4 regions of the Bacillus silvicola genome follow, and region 2 is predicted to be linked to each of the others. Evidence: riboswitches for the same ligand, from Rfam matches in the RefSeq annotation. Region 2 holds a riboswitch; each other region holds the start of a gene.
The links. Region 2 has a riboswitch for S-adenosylmethionine ahead of mtnW (2,3-diketo-5-methylthiopentyl-1-phosphate enolase). Riboswitches for the same ligand answer to the same signal wherever they lie in the genome.
Positions count from the first base shown of each region.

Region 1: it holds a riboswitch for S-adenosylmethionine, as region 2 does, so the genes downstream of both, ACP6L7_RS12420 (M20 family metallopeptidase) here and mtnW (2,3-diketo-5-methylthiopentyl-1-phosphate enolase) in region 2, are expected to answer to the same signal.
Region 3: it holds a riboswitch for S-adenosylmethionine, as region 2 does, so the genes downstream of both, ACP6L7_RS05115 (YezD family protein) here and mtnW (2,3-diketo-5-methylthiopentyl-1-phosphate enolase) in region 2, are expected to answer to the same signal.
Region 4: it holds a riboswitch for S-adenosylmethionine, as region 2 does, so the genes downstream of both, ACP6L7_RS08925 (ECF-type riboflavin transporter substrate-binding protein) here and mtnW (2,3-diketo-5-methylthiopentyl-1-phosphate enolase) in region 2, are expected to answer to the same signal.

Region 1 is NZ_JBNGVC010000012.1:104,816-110,487, forward strand. Features, by position in the region: gene ACP6L7_RS12410 (SDR family oxidoreductase) at 1-436, opposite strand, end outside; gene ACP6L7_RS12415 (Lrp/AsnC family transcriptional regulator) at 726-1,166, shown strand; gene ACP6L7_RS12420 (M20 family metallopeptidase) at 1,327-2,532, opposite strand; SAM riboswitch class I at 2,621-2,722, opposite strand; gene ACP6L7_RS12425 (AAA domain-containing protein) at 2,798-5,107, opposite strand; gene ACP6L7_RS12430 (VOC family protein) at 5,219-5,611, shown strand; gene ACP6L7_RS12435 (hypothetical protein) at 5,666-5,672, shown strand, end outside.
Region 2 is NZ_JBNGVC010000012.1:1,003,971-1,009,642, reverse strand. Features, by position in the region: gene ACP6L7_RS17070 (hypothetical protein) at 1-54, opposite strand, end outside; gene ACP6L7_RS17065 (1,2-dihydroxy-3-keto-5-methylthiopentene dioxygenase) at 371-883, opposite strand; gene ACP6L7_RS17060 (methylthioribulose 1-phosphate dehydratase) at 861-1,499, opposite strand; gene mtnX (2-hydroxy-3-keto-5-methylthiopentenyl-1-phosphate phosphatase) at 1,496-2,155, opposite strand; gene mtnW (2,3-diketo-5-methylthiopentyl-1-phosphate enolase) at 2,152-3,396, opposite strand; SAM riboswitch class I at 3,461-3,566, opposite strand; gene ACP6L7_RS17045 (pyridoxal phosphate-dependent aminotransferase) at 3,619-4,785, opposite strand; gene ACP6L7_RS17040 (helix-turn-helix domain-containing protein) at 4,875-5,402, shown strand; gene ACP6L7_RS17035 (IS630 family transposase) at 5,378-5,672, shown strand, end outside.
Region 3 is NZ_JBNGVC010000001.1:969,476-975,147, forward strand. Features, by position in the region: gene ACP6L7_RS05095 (nitrite/sulfite reductase) at 1-418, opposite strand, end outside; gene cysC (adenylyl-sulfate kinase) at 430-1,023, opposite strand; gene sat (sulfate adenylyltransferase) at 1,036-2,172, opposite strand; gene ACP6L7_RS05110 (phosphoadenylyl-sulfate reductase) at 2,211-2,915, opposite strand; gene ACP6L7_RS05115 (YezD family protein) at 3,002-3,145, opposite strand; SAM riboswitch class I at 3,218-3,326, opposite strand; gene lysA (diaminopimelate decarboxylase) at 3,443-4,759, opposite strand; lysine riboswitch at 4,940-5,121, opposite strand; gene ACP6L7_RS05125 (DUF3888 domain-containing protein) at 5,211-5,606, opposite strand.
Region 4 is NZ_JBNGVC010000002.1:354,947-360,618, forward strand. Features, by position in the region: gene ACP6L7_RS08915 (macrolide family glycosyltransferase) at 1-770, shown strand, start outside; gene ACP6L7_RS08920 (aspartate/glutamate racemase family protein) at 820-1,503, opposite strand; SAM riboswitch class I at 1,655-1,770, shown strand; gene ACP6L7_RS08925 (ECF-type riboflavin transporter substrate-binding protein) at 1,910-2,458, shown strand; gene ACP6L7_RS08930 (ABC transporter ATP-binding protein) at 2,469-4,169, shown strand; gene ACP6L7_RS08935 (energy-coupling factor transporter transmembrane component T family protein) at 4,162-4,962, shown strand; gene ACP6L7_RS08940 (YjcZ family sporulation protein) at 5,098-5,196, shown strand; gene ACP6L7_RS08945 (sensor histidine kinase) at 5,300-5,672, opposite strand, start outside.

The DNA of each region.
Region 1 (5,672 bases), 900 kb from region 2:
AAATGTTAATAATGCGTCCCTCTGCTCGTAGTAACGGTAATGTTTGCTGAATTAAGAAGAACGGTGCTTTAATATTTACAGACATAATTTCATCAAAAACTTCTTCTGTCGTATTTTCAATCGTTCCTTGTGTACCTATCCCTGCATTGTTTACTAAAATATCAATCTCTGATGTACCAACTCTTATTTGTAATTCATTCTTTAATTGTTCTACTAGATTTTTGACACCATCAATTGAATTGAAATCTGCTTCAATTAAGAGCGCCTTTCCTCCATTAGATTCAATCTCACTAATCGTTTCATCTGCAGCTTCCTTATTTCGGCCGTAGTGAATCGCAACTAATGCACCGTCGTTTGCCAATCTCATCGCAATCGCACGACCAATACCGCGACTCGCCCCGTTTACTAACGCTACTTTCCCATCAAGATTCTTCATTTTTCCCATCCTTCCTAAATTTCCGTTTGATAAAGTGAAACTTTAATCAGCCCTCACCAATCGGGCTTTTACGGGCAGTCGCTCTCCCACCTAACCTCTTTGCTCCAGCTGAATTTTGAGGTGGGAGTTTTACTGCCCGGCAAATAGCAGGATAAATCCTATACTTACATTTTCATTTAAAAACCAATAATTTTAAATATAGATTTATAGGTAATTAAGTTCGTTAACTTATGATATTATAGTTATAATTTGTGATTTACTTTAGAAAACAAAAAGAGGAGGCTACACAATGCAAAATGCAGTAAAATTAGATGAAGTTGACCATAAAATTATGAACTTGTTGTATGAAAATGCGAGAATTTCTGTTTCAGAAATAGGACGAATTATATCCATGACGCAGCCTGCTGTAAAAGAGCGTATTAATAAACTTGAAGATCAAGGAGTTATAGCAGCTTATCGAACAAAATTTGAGCCTTCCAAAATTAATAAAAACATTCAAGCATTCATCATGTTTAAAACGAGCCAATGCTCTGATTTTATCCAATATTGTAATGCCGCTCCTGAAGTAACAGATTTATATCGAATTAGCGGGGAATTTAATTATATGATGAAGGTCATGAGCGATTCGATGGATTCTCTCGCTGCATTTTTAGACTCTTTAATGCAATTCGGATTATCGTCTCCTTTAATTGTTTTAAAGAGTGAGTTTGAGGAGAAATTGTCGTTCTAATAAAGGGATACGTATTATCCCCCGATAACAGTAAAAGTTTTTCCTTTATGAGAGAAACCAACAAAATCAATGATTAGTAAACAAAAAAGAACATTGATTTTCCAATGTTCTTTTTTACATTTCTGCTTATTAATTAGATTCCTCGTTGAATAAATTCCCCTTATCCCTGATTCCTCTGCGCTTCCTTAAACTCTTCCTTCACCTTCTCTAACAGCCCTTCTTCCGTAATTAATCGATACGCCGTATTTGCAAGTGCTTTTGCGGATGTAATTAGCGCTTTATCTCCGAGTTCTGAACGTGCTGCTTCTCTAAATTCATTCGTATGTGCAATTAAATCATCTGGTCCGATTTTAATGTATGGATGTATTGTCGGTACGACTTGGCTTACGTTTCCTGCGTCTGTTGAGCCGATTCCAATTCTTTCTTTACGATTTACGTCTTCACCTTGTAGTTCTAGTTCTTCGGCTACGACGTCATTAAATGTTTTTGTTACGAGTAATTCATCGATTTCATTTTGGAATTGATGAATTTTCACTTTCGTACCTGTTGCTAACGCTGCTCCTTGTGCGATATTTTTTACTTTTTCTGTTACTTCCGCACATCTTTTTCGCGTTGCTGCACGAATGAAGAACCTTGCTGCGGCGTAGTCAGGAATAATGTTAGGTGCTTTTCCGCCCTCTGTAATAACACCATGAATTCTCACATCTGACGGCAATTGTTGGCGAAGTGCGTTAATACTGTTATACAGCTGGATAATCGCATCTAATGCGTTAATCCCTTCTTCTGGTGAGGCTGCTGCATGAGCTGTTTTACCGTAAAAATGAAAATCAAGTGGATCGACTGCTAGTGAGGGACTTGTTGTTGCTGTTTTTCCGCTTGGATGGATCATAAGTGCTGCATCAATATTATTAAATAAACCAGCTTTTACATAACTCGATTTTGCGCTACCATTTGGTCCGCCTTCCTCTGCTGGTGTTCCAAACACGACAACTTCTCCGCCGATTTCTTCAAGTGTTTCTGATAAAGCAATTGCTGCTGCAACACTAATTGTGCCAATTAAATTGTGACCACACGCATGACCGAGCCCCGGTAAAGCATCATACTCAGCTAAAAATGCGATAACTGGCCCTTGTTTTCCTGAACTTTTTCGTGCGATAAAACCTGTTTCATGTCCCGCTATATTGTGCTGCAGTTGGAATCCTGCACTACCTAGTAATAAACTTAACATTCTTGATGCGTAAAACTCTTGGTTACCAATCTCCGGATTCGCATGAATATCATGACTTGTTTCTATGTACTTTTCCTTATTTCTTTCTATACTCTCTTCAATCGTTTTTCTTTGTGACGTTACTCCTGTCGCTCCCATTTTTCTTCCTCCTTTTATTTTCACGTAAAAAAGCCTCTTTCTAAAAGATAGAAAGAGGCTTTGAAATATACATTCAAAATGAGCTTCTTTCTTATCTTTCAAGTTACCTTGCTGGAATTGGCACAGTATTCATAAAGAATCCGCTGCCGAGGTGTCATAGGGCCAGTCCCTCAACCTCTCGTGATAAGAATTTTCATAAAATTATATTAAATTATTTTCATTCTAAATTCATTCCGAATAAAAGTCAAGGAATTCCTATCCGAATTTACCGAATATCTAAAAATCCTTTTAATACACCAATTGTCTCCGGTGCTTGCAGTCTTGCACATATGTACGGAAATTCCGTACTACCTTCAAACATCATTTGAGATGTGAGAGGTGCCCCTGCCCAAAAGATTTCATCATCAATTACTATAAACGGGAACGCTTTGTTTTGCCTTTGTAACTTTACATTTTTTAATGGAACTGGTCCGTCACTATACACTGTTATTTGCGCATTTGTACGCATTAACGCTTGCCATACTCGTTTATCCACTTGTCTTGTACTTGGAAGTGAAATGATAATTTTTCGTTTTGCCGCTAGAATATCTTTTAATAACCCTTTCGGCTCTTCAAGATTCATTTCCATAAACCAGCGTAAACGTTTCGAAATTTTTCGCTCCCACAATTGTCTTGATGTCGTTCGATCATACACATCACCGTGACGTTCTATATGTGCAGTTAATTGTGATAACGCTTGTTTTCTCGAAAGGTTTTTACGCATATAATGGCAATCCGATAATTGAATGAATTTCCCTCTCGCTCTCGTTACTGCTACATTGACGAGGCGATGGTTTTTATGATCAAAGAATAACACACCAGGACGTTCCTGCGGATAACTATCAACCGTATCAAAGATCATCATATCTCTTTCAGAACCTTGAAACTTATGAACTGTTGCCGCTAATACTGGTATGTTTTGATATTTCGTTCTCTGTAACATTTCTCTAATACATGTTGATAAAAAGCGGGACTGTGCTCGGTACGGTGTAACTACACCAATTGATTGAACACCGTCTAACAGTCCAATTAGCATCATTTGCATTGCCACTAAACCAGACATAATATTAAAACGCGAACCAGAAGCAGCATCTTTTAACGAAAATGCTCCCATTAAGCTCGTATCAAATAAAACACTCGCTTCATTTGCGAACGGTTGTAGTTGCGCAAGTTCTTTACGCTCTGAAACAGATGGATGATCGTACACTCTATTTTTATAAATAAATGAGTTCGTAAACTTCGATATGTCTGCATGCATACGTCTTTGTTCCTGCAACATAAAAAGGTTGGGATGTGCTTCTGATTTATTTACAGTATCAACAATCCCGGCATGATAAAACATATCTTCGCCGAGCCATTTTCGAACGAGTTCATGGTTCGCCATTGCGATCGGAGGTAACTGTAAAAAGTCACCGCAAACGACGATACGTTTTCCAAGTGAAGCTGCTAATGCAATTTGCGGGACATAGGCCATACTTACTTCATCTACGACAACTAAATCAAATGTGCGATCATAAATAAGCGCATCAATTGCACATTTTGATAAAGTCGCACCGATTACTTTCGCATTTTCAATATATTCTTTTTCTACTTCTTTAATTTTCGCTTTTTGCTTTCGAAGATCACTTTCTATCTCTTGTATACGCTTCTTATCAGCAGAAGTCGCTTTATATGATAAAATCTTTTCACGAAGATCTTGTCGTGTCTCTTCTAAATAAAGTCTTTCTTCTCCCCAAGATCCGTTCGTCGTTTCAACCAACTTCGATGCTAGTAATGTTTCATGATTTCGTATATGCTCATGTTGACTATAACCGTAACGAACGATTTCACCAGGTGTCCATTTCTTTTTCTTCTCAATTTGCTTCGTTACTTCACTCATTAATACGTCAACTGCCGCATTACTATGAGCTAACACAAGTACCGATTTCCCTTTTTGATAATGAGCCGAAATAATACGTGATAAATTGTAAGACTTCCCTGTTCCCGGTGGTCCCCACACGTACGTTGTCGGATTGTAAAACGACCGATACGCCAATTCATTTTTCGGATTTTTCATCTTCTCAATATGTTTCGGACTGCTCGTTCCCTCTACTAAACGTTTAATTCGTTGACGTCTTAGTTTATCTTTACGGGCTTCCTTCAAACGCTCTTGCAGCTGTTCTAATAGTTGCCACGGTTCACTGTATAAAACCGCTTCTCTTATTTCGCCTTGTATATAATCATTTAATTTCAATTCGATTTCTAATCCATGCACAGATAGTACTTCCCCTGTCGCTTCCTCACCATCGAACTCAATTCGAATTGGTGAACCTTCAGGTATGCTTACTTCCGAAATAAGCTGAAAGACATATACCGTACTTTCATAATCTGTATATAAAAAACGACCGTTCATGATAGAAATTTTACTACCACCTATCGTTTTCCAATGTTTAATTTCATACGCTAACGCATAATGCCACTCTTTCATTGTTTCCGATAATGAAGGAGTTTGAGTAGGTGTATTCATCGTATAATCTCCTTCCTTCTCCCCAAACATACTTTCTCACTATACCATATAACAAGCTCAAAATTGTAAGGTTTTTATCTTGATTATTTTCTTAATTTTCAATAATATATTGTATATAATTTTCAGAAAGAAGGAATCTACATGCCAGTTAGAAGAATTGAACACGTAGGACTTATGGTTGCAAACTTAGAAACATCTATCTCATTTTATGAAGAAGTAGTCGGCTTACAGCTCCTTAAACGTATGGGGCATCCAAACCCAGATTTAAAACTCGCTTTTTTAGGTGTGGAAGAATCGAAGGAAACAATACTCGAATTAATTGAAGGTTATAATTCTTCTCTTCCAGCAGAAGGAAAAGTACATCACATTTGCTTTAAAGTGGATTCATTAGAGGAAGAAATCGAAAGACTACAAAAACACAAAGTAACCTTTCTACTAGGAGAAGAAATTGAAACATTACCGGATGGAACACGTTACATATTCTTCGCTGGTCCTGATGGAGAGTGGATTGAGTTTTTTGAGACAGAAAGATAAAGCTCACACCGATCGGGCCATTTAATGGAGCGAGTTTGTGGAAGGTGAAAAACTATGAAAA
Region 2 (5,672 bases):
GACAGGAATAGCTCCACATGAAACTCCTAGTATAAGTGCGATAAGTAAACTCATGATTATCCCCCTCTGCTTGCAATATTCTTTTCCTTATTATTAGTTGTAGTATATCATACGCAAAACAGAATTTTCAGAAAAAAATCAAAAAAGTTCAATAAATGTTCAAAAAGTGTTCCGAAATGTACTTGATAAAGTGGAAGTGTGATTTGAGGTATTTGATTTGAACAAACGAAAGGGACAAATTATTTTAGTGAATAAAAAATCAGGCTTACTTCAATGTTATGAAATAAGCCTGTTCCATAGGAGGATGTATATATGTAGAGTGAATAAAAGATTGGAAAAGGGGTTCCAATCTTTTATTCAACTAGCTACCTTAATAAATTGGAACCCAACCTTCTGTTGTAACAAAAATACGAATAGCTACAACTTGGCGATCATCTTGTAAGGTAAAATAATGTCTTGCATTTTCAGGTACAGATATAAGATCACCAGGCTCAAGTTCAACGTCAAAGAATCGACCATCTTTTCCTTCAATAGCGAAGATGCCATGACCGCTGACAATAAAGCGAACTTCATCGTCGGTATGATGGTGTTCTTTTTGGAAATTAATTAATAATTCGTCAAGGTTAGGTGTGCTATTTGAAAGTGAAATTACATCGTGTGCTTTATAACCTCGGCGCGCTGAAACATCAGCAATTTCTTTTGAAAACACAGCTAATATTTCAGCCTTGTTTTCATCTGTTAACGAATAATTTTTATTTAAATGAGTAGGAAGCTTAAAAATGTTCCATTTCTCATATAAAACGCCTTCCTCTTGTAGAAATTTAGATACTTCCACTTCATTTTCGATACGAGTATTTCCTTCATGAATACGAATTTGCGCCATTAGAAACGCCTCCTTGAATTGATAATAGTTTTATATGAAATTGGAATAAAAACTCATAAGCTTCTAATCTTTTCTTTGCATCAAAGCTATCTCGGCCCCATACGGTAATACCATGGTTACGGATTAATACTGCTCCCGAATCTCCTTGTATATGCTTTCGGAAGTTTTCTCCAAGCGTTGGGATATGAGCATCGTTTTCGATAATAGGAATGTTAATTGTTGCACCTTCTTCCCAAATATCGAGAGCTTTAATAATTTCTTGATTTTGAAGGGTGACTGCATCACTATATAAATTTGTGATGACATTATTATCAGTTGTATGAACATGAAGTACACACCCGGCATTCGTATTGTTATAAATATGTGTATGCAATATTGTTTCTGCTGAAGGGCGTAATTCAGTCTCTAATACGGGAACCCCTAGATGATCTACTAATAGAAAATCATCAGGAGTAGTTTTTGTTTTATCTTTACCACTTGCTGTAATAAGAAAAGTGAGTGGCTCATGACTAACCTTTATAGAAATATTACCACTCGTTGCTGGAAACCAATTTCGTGTTGTTAATTCTTTTTTTATCTCGCTTAAGTCATACCATTGACGAAAAAGTTGTTTCATGATTTCACCTCCAACAAATGTTTTAATTCAGTTTGAACATCATGAAATGTTTCAAACGGTATATAAGCAATATGATTTTCTTCACACTTTGTAATAAGGAAGTCGCGGGCAAATACTTTATCTGCTTGTTTTGCAGCTTGTAAATCAGTAATTGAATCTCCAATCACAATATGGAAGTCATTCGTATCACTTAATTTACGGATTAAAGATGATTTGCATAATCCGCAATGATTTTGACAATGATGATCACAAGGATGAGGCCACTTAACTGTAATGAATTCACTTGAAAAGTCTGTTTCATTACAGTAAATTTGCTCTTTTGGAATGATTCCTTGTAAGAGTGGATAGACGAAGAAATCCATTCCACCTGATATAACGTAAAAAGAAATGTTATTTTCATTTACAAATTGTATAAATTCATGAAAACCACTACGGATTTCAGCAGTTTCTATTAAAAATTGAATCATATCATCGTGTAGACTAGTAGGTATTAATTGAAATAATTGAGAAACACCTTCTTGAATAGACAGCTCTTGTGATAAAATTCTATTCTTTACTTCTTCGGCTTCTGGTGGTGCGAATTTTTCCATAATGGACATAATGTTATCATTATTTGTAATCGTGCCATCGAAATCACAAAATACTTGAATACTCATAATTTCACCCCATGAGAGGGATTTCCCCATATTTGTAGTGCACTATGTAAATTTATGTCATCTACTTCATGAAGTGGTGTATTTTGCAAAGTAGCATCAATGGCAGTACGGAAAGCTTTACCGCCGCCCTGCGCCCCACTCGGATGTCCATGTATCCCACCGCCAGCATTAATAACAACATCTTTACCGAAATCTCGTAAAATAAAGGGAACGAAACCAGGGTGAATACCAGCAGACGGAACAGAAAAACTCTTCTTGAAAAATGGATCGTCTTGAGTTAAATATTTCGAGATAGCAAGAGCGTCCTCTTTTTCTAGTGCAACACTTCCATATGGAGATGGGAATAATGAAAAGTCAGCGCCAGCATAACGTAATAGTTTTCCGAGTAATAGTGGAGAGGAAACTCCATATAACTTGGATGCTGAGTAAGCACCACTTACAGCAGGGTGTGCCATAATAGGAACTGTGATTTCATTATCTTCTGCCAGTGATTGTAGTACATCTAGTCCGTAAGCAAATACGTTAAATAATAGAATATCAGCCCCGGCTTGCACTGCGCGTTTCGCATTTTCTTTTAAATCGAAAGTTCGACCTGTTAAATTTACGGCATATAACGTTTTATGTCCGTATGTTTCATATACGGATTGTAAAACTTCTTTCCCAGATTCAATTCTTTTTGTAAGTGGTGTTAATGAGTTTTCGAATAAAATTTCATCATCTTTTACAATATCTACACCACCAATTGCTTGATCGCGTAATTGCGTTTTTAAATACCCAATATTTCGTCCAATCATTCCTTTAAAAATACTCATTAAAAGAGGACGCTCATGCACTTGTAGTAGGTTTCGAATACCATCTATCCCGAACTTTGGACCAGGAAAATGCTTTTTTAGCTCGTCTGAAAAAGTTAAGTCGATTAATTTCACTTCGCCATCAAGTGATAGCTTTCCGAATGTAGTTGTTAAAATTGCTGGTAAGTCTGGACTGAAGTTTAATAACGGATATTCAATTTTAATAATCCCGCGTTTTACTTTTTTACGTAAATACGAATTGGTATGTTCTTGTTCAGCTAATTCCTCAACATGAATGACGTTGCCTTTATGCTGTTTTAATTGTTCTTGCAATAAGTGTGGCAAATGAGTCCAAGATCCAATTGTTAAACCGAGTGCAATTTGCTCAGCTTTTTTTTCTAAGTTATGTGAATCATCATGGATTAAATATGTCGCTATAATTCCGCTCATTGTTAAAACCTCCTAGTTAAATAAAAAAACCTCTCAGCTAAGGAGAGGTTTTTTTACAACCAGCTCCTTATCTGTCAGCATAATGCTGCGAGAATTAGCACCGTGTCTACAATTGTAGATCGGTTGCCGGGTTTCGTCGGGCTCGTCCCTCCACCTGCTCTTGATAAGAAGTATTTAGAAATGTTTAAATTTTTAAGATAACTGAATTTTGTCAGATATTTTTCATGTTGTCAATGACTTTTTGAAAAAATTTAATTTATCAATTCGATTAATGGCTTCTTGCAATCTATCTTCTGTATGTAAGAGGCCAACACGGACATACCCTTCGCCATGTTCACCAAATCCAACACCAGGGGCAACTGCAACGTGTGCTTTTTCTAGTAAAATATCAGAAAATTGCTCAGATGTATAACCTTCTGGTACAGGAAGCCATGCAAAGAATGATCCTGTTGGAATGTCTACATCCCAACCAATTGAGTGACAAGCTGAAATAAGAGCGTTTCTGCGAGATTCGTAACTATTTACAAGGTCTACGACGCAAGACTGTGAACTTAATAGTGCTTCACGGGCAGCATCTTGAACTGCACCAAAAATACTAACATACATATGATCTTGTAATAAGTTAATTGTTTCAATGACACTTGCATTTCCCACAGCAAAAGCAATACGCCATCCAGCCATATTGAAAGTTTTCGATAAAGTGTAAATTTCAATACCTGTATCTTTAGCGCCGTCTGCTTGCAAGAAACTAACAGGTTTTTGACCATCGAATCCAATCGCACCGTAAGCGAAATCATGAACGACTAATATATTATGTTCATTAGCAAAATGAATAGTTTCATCAAAGAAATCTTTTGATGCAGTAGCACCAGTAGGATTGTTTGGGTAATTTAAAAACATTAACTTTGCCCGCTCAGCGATAGTGTCATCAATTTTCGTATAATCCGGTAAAAAATTATTTTCTGCAAGTAGCGGCATTGTTTCAAATTGTGCTTTTGCTAAAGCAACTCCCGATAAATAATCTGGATATCCTGGATCTGGAACGAGAATGGTATCGCCAGGGTTTGTAAAACAAATTGGTAATTCTACTAATCCAGCCTTTCCGCCAAACAAAATAGCAACTTCTGTTTTTGGATTTAATTCTACGCCGTATTCACGTTTATAGAATGTTGCCACAGCTTCTTTTAAACTTTCATGTCCACGAAATGGCGGGTATTTATGATGAATGGCCTTTTCAGCAGCGTCTTGTAAAGCTTTTACGATATGCTGTGGTGTTGGTTGATCTGGATTACCTTGTCCTAGATTAATAACATCGTGACCTGCTGCAACGACTTTGTTAACTTTTGCAACAAGTGAAGCGAAAAATTGTGTTGGCAATGATGTTACTATATAAGTCCACTATAAAATATCATCATGTATAAATCGTTTCCGGATACCCGATAATGTTTGTAAAAAGCATAAGGGGAGAAAGATACGCTATGCCACATAAAATACAAAAATCACAACCTTTAACAATATCAGATTTACGAAAATTAGAGAAAAAAGAAAAACAAACTTCTCGTCAACGACGTATTACAGCTGTTCGAATGGTAATGGAAGGATATACAATGGTGGACGTAGCGGCCATACTTGGTATGCATCGTCAAAGCGTTGCTCGTTATGTGAAAAAATTCAAAGAACATGCACTAGAAGGATTACTTACTCGCAAACAAATCCCAGGTAAAAAGCCGTATTTAACTAAGCAACAACAGGGAGAATTGAAGCAACTCATTTTAAATACAACTCCAGCGGAGTTGCAATTCGGTCAAGAAGCTTTCTGGAATACACGCAATATCCAATACGTCATCAAAGAGAAATTTGCTATTTGTATGTCGCGTGAAGGCATCCGTAAAATGTTACATCGGATGAATTTTTCCTATACAAATGCTACTTATGTATTGAAAAAAGCGAATAAAGAAAAACAAATACAGTTTCAAAAACAATTAGATATGATAAAAAAAACTTAATTGATGAAAATACTGTACTCTTATATCAAGATGAATGTCACTTTAGAGATAGTCAAACCGTTCATGCTACATGGTTTGCAAAAGGGAAACAAAAGAAAATTGCAGTGTTAGGAAAGCGTATTTCAACGTCTTTATTCGGTACGATTGATGCAATCACTGGTAAATTTCTCTGTACAAAAGCAGAGTGCTGTAATGCTGAAACGTTTCAGCAATTTTTAACATATGTGTTAAAAGAATATAAAAATAAGCACGTTGTGCTTGTGTTAGATA
Region 3 (5,672 bases), on a different contig from region 2:
TACGCGTTATATCACCACACGCCCCTGCTGAAGATAATCCAACTCTTGCTAATCTTTTAAAAATATCTGGAATTTGCTGAATTTCTAACCAGTGAAACTGAATCGCCTGTCTTGTCGTAATATCTATTACATCGCGTCCATAATCCTCGGCGATAGAAGCAAGCGCTTCTGCCTGCGCATTTGTAATAATCCCTGAAGGAATATTTACACGCATCATAAAATATCCAGCTTCTTTCGGCCGTTGCAAATACAATCCGGCCCATTTAAAGGAGTCCCACTCTTCTTTCGGAATAGATTCAAATCCATTCTCCGCATAGTAAGGAATGTCATTAAAGATTTCTAATCCATCTTTTTCTAATTTCTTTTTCTCAGACGGATTCAATTTTTCATTATTTGCCCACACTTTTTCATAACTCATCTTTTATCCCCCTATATGAAACTACGCTCTTGTAAATAATTCACAATTTGTTCTGCGCATTCTTCAATAGAATTCTTATGTGTCTCTACGATTAATTCTGGCTTCCCTGGTTCCTCATAAGGCGAATCAATACCAGTAAATTCTTTAATATCACCTTGTCTCGCTTTTTTATAAAGCCCTTTCGGATCACGTTTCTCACATTCTTCGATCGGACACTTTACAAAGACTTCAATAAATTCGTCTACTGCCAAAAGGTCTCTAACTTGTTTACGGTCTACTCGAAACGGTGAAATAAACGCTGTAAGGACAACCGTTCCTTGATCTACAAATAACTTCGCTACTTCACCAATACGTCGTATATTTTCCATACGGTCACTTTCAGAAAATCCTAAATCCTTATTTAAACCGTGGCGAATATTATCTCCATCTAACACGTAATTTCCAATATTCTTTTCAAATAGTTTACGAGCAACCGCATTCGCTACTGTAGATTTACCCGAAGCCGATAAACCAGTAAACCAAACTACAAAACTGTGATGCCCATTCTTCACTCTTTTCTCATCTTTTGAAACAGAAGCTGTATGCCAAGTAATATTCGTATCCATCTCGTTCTCTCCCTATTCTGTTACTACTTCTTTTTTCAAGCCTTTAATTAGCACTTCCACTACTTCTTTACGACTAAATGTACTTGGCGGAATCTCACCGTTTCTTAATAGTTCTCTTACTTTCGTACCCGATAAAATAACATGGTCTTCTTTTCCATGCGGACATGTTTTCGTTGAAGCCATCGCTTCACATTTAGTGCAGTAAAAACTATGTTCAAAAAATAACGGCGTAATCCCTAACTCTTCTACTGTAAAATTCGTAAAGATTTCCTGCGCTTCATATGTTCCGTAATAGTCCCCTACCCCAGCATGATCACGCCCTACAATAAAGTGGGTGCAACCAAAATTCTTTCTTACTAGTGCATGAAATATCGCTTCCCTTGGTCCTGCGTAACGCATTGCTGCAGGAAATACGCCTAAAAAGACACGATTTTTAGGGTAATAGTTATGAAGTAATACTTCATAACTTTCCATCCTTACATCAGCAGGAATATCATCTGATTTCGTTTCCCCAACAAGCGGATTCAAAAAGAGACCATCTACAATTTCAAGAGCAGACTTTTGAATGTACTCATGGGCACGATGTACCGGGTTTCTCGTTTGAAATCCAACTACTGTTTTCCAACCACGCTTTTTAAATTCTTCTCTCGTTTCAATTGGGTCTAAATGATAAGAAGGAAATTGATTATTTTCAAAGCGTTTTGTAAGAATAATAGCTCCTCCGACGTAAACGTTTGGTCGTTCATATAATTTTTTCACTCCTGGATGAGCCTCATCCGTCGTTTTATATACAAGTAACGCTTCTTTTTCTTTATCTGGTACAAAAATATCTTCTATTTGAATAACACCATATATATTTCCATCGCTGACAAGCTTTACTTCCTCTCCAACTTTCAGTCTCTCTGCTACATCTTCTGTTACCGGTAATGTAATCGGTATACTCCATACGCTACCATTTGCTAAACGAATCGTTTCTACGACCGAATCATAATCTTTCTTTCCTAAAAAGCCAGTTAGTGGGCTATATCCCCCTGTCGCTAATAGCTCTAAATCACTTAACGCAATGTTGTCTAATTTGATTTCTTTTTCAATTTGTGATACGTCGTATGTCTCGTCTATACGATTTATTAATTCGTTTCTTGTACTCATTTTCTATATCCTCTCTTAGCTTTATTTTCAAATTCATCTTATTGGTAATGAAGACCACATTCTGTTTTCACTTTCCCGGCCCATCTACCATCTCTCGAATCGCCACCCTCTCCTACAGGTAACGTACACTTCTCACATCCAATACTTGGATATCCAACATCATGCAATGGGTTATACGGCAAGCTATGTTTGTATACATATCGCCACACTTCTTTCCACGTCCAATGAATGAGTGGACAAACTTTAATAGATTGAAAGCGATGATCTTGATTTATAAACTTTGTATGCTTACGCGTTTCTGATTGTTCCCTCCTTAAGCCCGATATCCACGCTTTTTCCGCCGCTAATGATTTTTCTAACGGTAAAATTTTTCTAATTTTACAACAAAGATTCGGATTACTCTCCCATAATTTCTCACCATGCAACTTCGCTTGTTCATCAAGTGTAAATTCCGGCTGTTTTTCTATAATATTTAATGAAGGAAATCGTTCCCGCACCTTTTGAATTAATTCATACGTTTCTCGAAAATGTACATTTGTATCCAAAAATACAACTTTAGCGGATGGATTTACTTGGTTTATAAGGTGCAGCAAAACCATACCTTCTACCCCAAAGCTACATGCATATACAATTTCATCTTTATATTCGTTATAAGCCCAACTTAATACTGATAGCGCGCCTTTCGTTTCATCTTCTTCGGAAAATGAAACACTATTTTCTTCCCACGTTTCATACGTCAACATGTTTTTTCCCCCTGTAAAAGCAAAAAGACGGTTTTAACCTAATAAAATAGGTTAAAACCGCCTCTAGTTTTTCTAGTCAGCGCTTTTTACTTTAAACGTACTTTTTCACTTTTTTCTAATTGAATCACTTTTCCATCTTGCACAACAATTGTAATGGAACCATATTTCATATCAGCAAGCATCGCTTGAATTTTCTCAGATACTTCATCAAAATGTTCCCGTACACTCACGCGAACAGCCCCCCTTTTTATTCATAAAAAAAATCTTTCCCATTTCGAAAAGACTGTTCGGTAATATATTTTACCTTATCTTTCAAAATGGATTCCATTTTGCTGGATTTAGCACCTTGCTTTCTATAAGCAGGTTGCCGAGCTTCGCCGGGCCAGTTCCCTCCGCTTCTCTTGATAAGCTTTGTATTTGTATTTTATCACAATTCTGATTTTTTTCAATCCTAGTTTTCCGATATATTTTAATTATTTTATTTTATAAAAAAGGAATTGCCCATCCGAACAACTCCTTTTTCCTATTTAAACAAGTTCTTTAATACGTATGCGATCGTTCCCAATAATATTTTCATATGTTTCACGCTCTACAACAATTTGTGATGTTCCGCCTTTTGCAAAGACGACAGCTGGTCTACGAATACGATTATAATTATTCGCCATCGAGTACCCATATGCCCCCGTACAAGAAATTGCTAGTAAATCAGAAGAAGCAACTTGCGGTAAGTTAATATCCCAAATCAGCATATCTCCACTTTCACAGCATTTCCCAGCAATCGAAACGAGTTCCTCATTCTCAAGATTCCCTCGATTCGCCAACATCGCCTCATAACGCGCTCCATATAGAGCCGGTCTTAAATTATCTGTCATCCCACCATCGACTGAAACATATTTCCGAATACCAGGAATCTCTTTCACCGCTCCAACTGTATAAATTGTTGTTCCCGCATCACCTACGATACTACGACCTGGTTCAATCCATATTTCTGGAAGCGGGTATTCACATACTGTAAACTGCTCTCTTATCGTACTTGTTACAGCCTCCACATACGTTTCAAGTGTTAACGGTGTATCAGACTCCGTATAACGTATACCGAAACCTCCGCCTACATTCAATACTTTCACTACATAGTTTGTTCGCTCTCTCACTTCTTCTAAAAATTGACGTAGTACTTCAATTGCTCGAACAAAACCAGCCGTTTCGAATATTTGTGATCCGATGTGCGAGTGAATTCCTAGCATATTATAATTTGATTTTTGCAAAGCTAGCTCAATCGCTTGCATCGCTTGACCATTTGAAACACCAAATCCAAATTTCGAATCCTCTTGGCCTGTTGTTATATATTCGTGTGTATGTGCCTCTACTCCTGGCGTTACACGGATTAATATGTTCACAAACTTTCCATGTTGCACTGCTAAATCATGTAAAATTTCTAATTCTAAGAAATTATCTACTACAAAACAACCGATATTCGCCTGAAGAGCCATAATTATTTCTTCTGCTGTTTTATTATTTCCGTGAAAATGAATGCGCGATGCCGGAAATCCTGCTTGAAGCGCAGTATATAATTCTCCTCCAGAAACAACGTCTAAAGACATATTCTCTTCACGAGCTACTCGGCACATCTCCATGCACAAGAACGCCTTGCTTGCATATGCTACTTGATAAGAGAAACCACTTTCTTTAAAAGCACGATGAAACGCGCGGCACTTTCCTCGAATAGACTCTTCATCGTATACATAAAGTGGTGTTCCGTATTGTTTTGCTAGCTGCGTCGTATCGCACCCACCAATTTCTAAGTGTCCTTGCCCATTGATTCGGCTTGTGCCGTGTAAATACATTTAAATTCCTCCCTTATTTCCTCTAAAACTCATAACCCCAATCTTCTATTCATTGCAGCACGCTTTTAGATAGACAAAAAACGCGCGGAACAATGTTCACACGCGTTTCTTATTAGGAAAAATATATATTGAAAAAATAAACGAGTTGTTATCTTCTCAAAATAAGAAACCGCATCAACATCTCCAAATAGCTCTCCATAAAATAAATCTTATGACAGTACTACATTTATTCAATGCAGTCCCAATATATGAATAAGATGGTTATTCTTATATTTCGGCAATAGTCCCTTTCAACCTATGATCACAGATTCCATTAAATCTCCCATAGCTTACTCTTTCCTATCGCGGCCTCTACCTTTGAGAGTAGATGAGGTAAGTCTATTTAATTTTCAAACATCTAATTGTTGCTATTAACAATACCAAAGGACCATTTTATTTGTCAAACAATTTTTTATATTGTTTTTTTACAGTTTAATTTTGTATCATTTGGTAAGCGCTTTACTGAAACCTTTGTCACTTCCCATTCGCCCTCTTCGTTATTAAATGTAATCGTTACCTTCTCAAATGGTGGAGCAATTTTCCCAGCAACACGTTCATACTTCGTTACTTCAATACTCGCTTGAAATAAATATGTACCACTATACACTTTTTTTAAACTAATAATTTTAGGACATTGATAAGGCTTCAAGCTCCCATATTGTTTTTCAATTGCTTTATTTATTTTCGGAAATAAAACAGAATAAAGGGCATCTTCCATAAGAGGTGCATCATATTGTGCTACCGACACACTCGGTGAAGCAAAAAGTATAACACTACTGCATACTATAAAATATAATAATTTTCGCATTATAACCTCCGTTTTATTACTCGATTCTTTCTGCGCACGATAATTATCATACATAGAAACTCCGTT
Region 4 (5,672 bases), on a different contig from region 2:
TGCCTTTTCATCCAAATGCAGAAATACAATTCCAACCCGATGAACTCTCTGAAAAGTTACTGTATCAAATGGAACATGAATTTGGAGTAAAGCCCAAAAATAATCTTCAATTTATGCATAATAAGGGAGATATTAGTCTCGTGTATACAAGTCGTTATTTTCAACCTAATAGCGATTCGTTCGGAGAAAACAATGTTTTTATTGGACCGAGTATTATAAAGCGCAAAACAAATGCAAAGTTTCCACTTGAATTGCTTTCAAAAAAGAAAGTTATTTATATTTCAATGGGAACACTTCTTGAAGGGCTCGAACCATTTTTTAATACTTGTATTGATGCTTTTTCAAATTTCGAAGGGATTGTAGTAATGGCGATCGGTGATAGAAATGATATTTCAAAAATTAAGCAAGCACCAGACAACTTTATTATAGCCCCTTACGTACCTCAATCAGAAATATTAAGTGAAGCAGATGTTTTTATTACACATGGTGGAATGAATAGTGTGCACGATGCAATTTATTACAATGTCCCATTTGTGATAATACCACATGATAAAGATCAACCTATGATAGCGCAAAGATTAACTGAGCTTGAGGCAGCACATAGATTATTGAAAGAGCATGTTAATGTGCAAACTTTAAAAGAGGCGGTAACAGATGTTCTTTCAAATAAAAAGTATAAACATGGCATTCGAAAACTGAATGAAAGTTTTTTAGAGTGTGGCGGTTCCAAAAGAGCCATTGCAGTTATTGATGCTCTTTTAAATAAATAGTTCGGACAATATAAAAGCATAGAGGATCTACCTTTATGCTTTTATATTATTATCCAGCAAATTGTACAGCAGTATTTGCATGTAAAAAAGCAGTATCAAAAACAGGAACAGTAAGGTCATTTTGGGAAATAAGCAATGGTATTTCAGTACAGCCTAGTAATATACCTTCCGCACCGTTTTGAATTAATGAATTGGTAATTTGTATTAGTTTCTCTCTTGAAGTTCCTGAAATAATGCCTCTACTTAATTCGTTTAATATGACGTGATGGATAAAAGTTCTTTCTTCGTCATTTGGGATAATTGTCTCAATGTTATATTTTGCTAGTCTTGATGTATAGAAATCTTGTTCCATCGTTTGTTTTGTTCCTAATAGTCCGATACGTTTTATATTCTGTTCTACCATTTCTTTAGCACTTACATCACCGATATGAAGAAGTGGGATTGATATTGCTTGTTCTACTTCCTCAGCAAATAAATGGACCGTATTTGAACACATTAGTAAACATTCCGCCCCGGACTTTTCAACCTTTTTAGCAACTGTGACTAATTTGTTTTTCACTTCTTCATATTGATGGTTTTGTAATAAAGTAGTTACTTCTCCAAAATCCATACTATATAAAACTAGCTTCGCATTTTGATCGTATTGAGAGAGTGTTAGAGTATTAATATGTTTATAGTATAGTGATGTAGATTCCCAGCTTAACCCACCAATTAAACCAATTACTTTCATCATACATTCCCCCCTGTAACAATTTTGAATTTATTATTTCATAATTCCGATAAGAATACAATGATTTGAATGCACTATTTAATAAAAAATAAAAATAATTAGAAAAGTGTTGAAATTTATCTTTCTTAGTGCCATAATACGAATTACAAATTAATACTTATCCAGAGAGGTAGAGGGAACGGCCCTATGAAGCCTCAGCAACCCCTATGTAATTACATAGGAAGGTGCTAATTCCGCAGAGGACATTATGTGTCTTTTGAAAGATAAGGGGATTCTTGTACGTGAAAGAAAATGACCTCTTATTTAAGAGGTCATTTTTTGTTGTATAGAAAGGAAGTGTCGATGCATAATTTATTTTCAAAAGAAATATAGAGTATTAAAAGTTGAATAATACGAGAGGGGAATTGTAATGAACAAATTAACGACAAAGCTAGTAGTAGCTATTGGAATTGGAGCAGCTTTATACGGGGTATTAGGGCTTTGGGGATTTTCTATCGCACCGAATACATTTATTAAACCCGCATTGGCTATTTTAACAGTTTTTGGAGCGTTATTTGGCCCGGTAGCAGGACTTTTAATAGGACTCATCGGTCATACCGTTACAGATACGATCGCTGGTTGGGGTATTTGGTGGGGATGGGTTATTAGTTCAGGTATTATTGGTTTTGCAATGGGACTCATACAAAAAAGAGTTGGTTTTAGTGTAAAACATGGAACGTATAATAACCGTGATATTTCTTATTTTGCAATTGCAGGGTTAATTGGTATTGTCATTGCTATTATATTTGCTGGAGCATTCGATATTATTGGGATGGGAGAACCGTTTGACAAAATAGTTATACAAGTACTAGGCGCAACAATTGCAGACGTTATCGTATTTTTAGTTCTTGGCTTACCAATCACGATCGGATTAGCGAAATCAAATAAGAAACATACACATTTAAAAATTGAAAAGTAGGGATGAATACATGCAACCAATTATTTCTTTTGAACAATTTACCTTTCAATATAGGCATGCCATGCAGCCTACTTTAAAAAATATTACATTTCAAATATATCCTGGGGAAAAGGTACTTATCGCTGGACGAAGTGGTTCAGGTAAGTCAACATTAGCGCATTGTATAAATGGGCTAATCCCATTTTCTTACGAAGGGATAAGTACCGGTAACATTTTAATAGCTGGAAAGGACCCGAGAAAAGGTAGTGTTTTTGAACAGAGTAAACACGTAGGGACAATATTACAAGATCAAGATTCACAATTTATAGGTCTTACTGTCGAAGAGGATGTAGCATTTGCATTAGAAAACGATTGTGTAAATCAAATAGAAATGAGAAAGATTGTTACGGATTCTTTAAACAAGGTAAGCATGCAGGACTTTCATACACAAAGTCCACATGAATTATCAGGAGGCCAAAAACAGACAGTCTCTCTTGCAGGTCTGCTAACGACAAATACAGATATATTATTATTTGATGAACCGTTAGCTAATTTGGATCCTGCATGTAGTTTGAATACAATAGAACTTATTAAAAATATACATGAGAAATATAATAAAACAATTGTAATTATTGAACATCGAATAGAAGAAATTTTAAACCTTGATTTAGATAAAATTATTTTAATAGACGAGGGAGAAGTTATTGCCATTGGTTCACCGGATAGTATTTTAAATTCTAATATATTACCAAATATCGGACTAAGAGAACCTATTTATATAGAGGCGCTAAAGAAATTAAATTTTGACAGTAATAATGTTAGGGTATTTCCAATTGAAAATCTTCGTAATGCAGGCGTTCATAGCCTATTAAAAAACTGGATGCAGAAGCAAGTTTCATCAAAAAATAAATATATTAAAAAAGCTTTATGCAAGATAGAAAATTTATCATTTACGTACAATAACAAACATACAGCCTTAGAAGATATCAACCTTTCAATAGGAGAGGGAGAAATAGTAGCGTTATTGGGTCATAATGGAGCAGGGAAATCGACATTAGCTCATACTCTTATAGGAATAAATAAAACAAAGAATGGGAGAATAACATTCGATGGAGAAAATATTAATTCTTGGTCTATTCGTAAACGCGGGGAAGTTATTTCTTACGTTATGCAAAATCCAAATCAAATGATTACACAGCCTACTGTTTTAGAAGAGGTTTCATATTCATTAAAATTAAAAAAGGTTTCTAAAGATGAGATTGAGACAAGAGTCGAAAAAGCTTTAAGAATTTGTGGATTATATCCATTTCGTAACTGGCCAATTCAGGCATTAAGCTATGGACAAAAAAAGAGGCTTACTATTGCATCTGTACTTATAACAAACCCAAAAATTATTGTATTAGATGAACCGACAGCTGGACAAGATTATTACCATTACAAACAGTTTATGTCGTTTATTAGAAAATTGGCTGGAAGGGGCATATCCTTTATTATTATCACACACGATATGAATCTTGCTTTAGAATATGCAGATCGAGCGGTAGTTCTGCATGAAGGGAAAATTATTGCGGACAATACTGTATCTGCTGTTTTAGGGGATCAAGAAATGTTACAAAGAGCTAATCTACGGGAGATTTCATTAATAAAACTAGCTAAATTAAGCGGAATTCCAACTCCAGAAACATTTGTGAAACTCTATATTGAGGCTAATAGGAGGGAGGAATATGCATAATACGTATTTTTATCGTATGGATGGTGCAATTAAATTATCTATATTTATATTTTGTATGACACTTACTTTTTTATTTTTTGATTTTCGTATATTGCTAATTTTATTTATTGTTGGATGTATCGGCCTCTTAATTGCAAAAATTCAATTGCGTAAAATAATAGTTATTTTCAGCGTTATATTTACATTTAGTTTATTAAATTCCGTTATGATTCTTTTTATTACGCCCACCCATGGATCGGAATTAACGGGATCGTATACCTCTTTTTTTTATATAGGTTATGCAACAATTACATATGAAACTTTATTTTATGCAGCTACACTTTCATTGAAATATTTTACGTTATTACCATTTACACTTCTCTTTATTTATACAACTCATCCAAGTGAATTTGTGAGCAGCTTAAATAAATTTGCTGTTCCTTATAAAATTACATATGCAATAAATATTGCACTGCGTTATATACCAAGCATTCAATCTGAATATATAATCATTAGACACGCACAGGAAGCAAGAGGCGTACCTTTTGAAAAAGGAGAAGCGAGCTTGTGGATTCGTATGAAAAACCGTGTTTTAATTTTTTGGCCACTTATTATTCATTCATTAGAAAGGATTGATACTGTTTCAAATGCAATGGATTTAAGAGGTTTTGGAAAAAAGGATAAACGAACGTGGTACTATGCAAAGAACGCACAAAAGGAGGATTACATCACACTTTTTGTTGGTATTATCATTTTGGTTATTGCAATTTACTTAAAGCTGAATGTATTCCAAAGTTTCTGGTACCCATTTTAAAGCACTCTCAATAAAGTGCTTTTACTAATTTTTATGAAGACATGCTCAAAAATGGGAGATACACATACTGTATAATACGAACCAGTTAAAAAAATCAACTACCTATTAGTTTTCAAACCAAAAGGAGGAAAAAACATGAGTTTCGGTGGTTCTTGTGGTTTTGGTGGAGGTTTCGCTTTATTAGTTGTGTTATTTATTTTATTAATAATTGTTGGATGCAGCTGTTGGGGCTGAGGATACTAATTTCTAATTAGTCTCTACAAAATGTAAACTTAAAAAACATAGTAGGTACTTTTTGTATCGTAATAAATGAAAAAGGAGCTTAATAGCTCCTTTTTCATTTATTATACGAAATCTCCTCATTACTACATTTAGGTAATGTGATTGTTAAAGTAGTTCCTTTATTTATAACACTTCGGATTTTCAATGTGCCTCGCATCGTTTCGATAATTTTTACAGCAACCATTGTTCCTAAACCAGTACCTTTCGTTTTTGTACTAAAATATGGTTCGCCAAATCGGTTAATTTGCTCTTGCGACATTCCAATTCCACTATCTTGAATCCGTATTATGACCTTATTATTATTAACAGTTGCAGATATAATTAGATTACCGCCACTTGGCATTGCTTCTATACTGTTTTTTATTAAATTTAAAAAACATTGATGGAAGTGCTGTGTATTACCAATAATTATTCCCTCAGAGAACTCT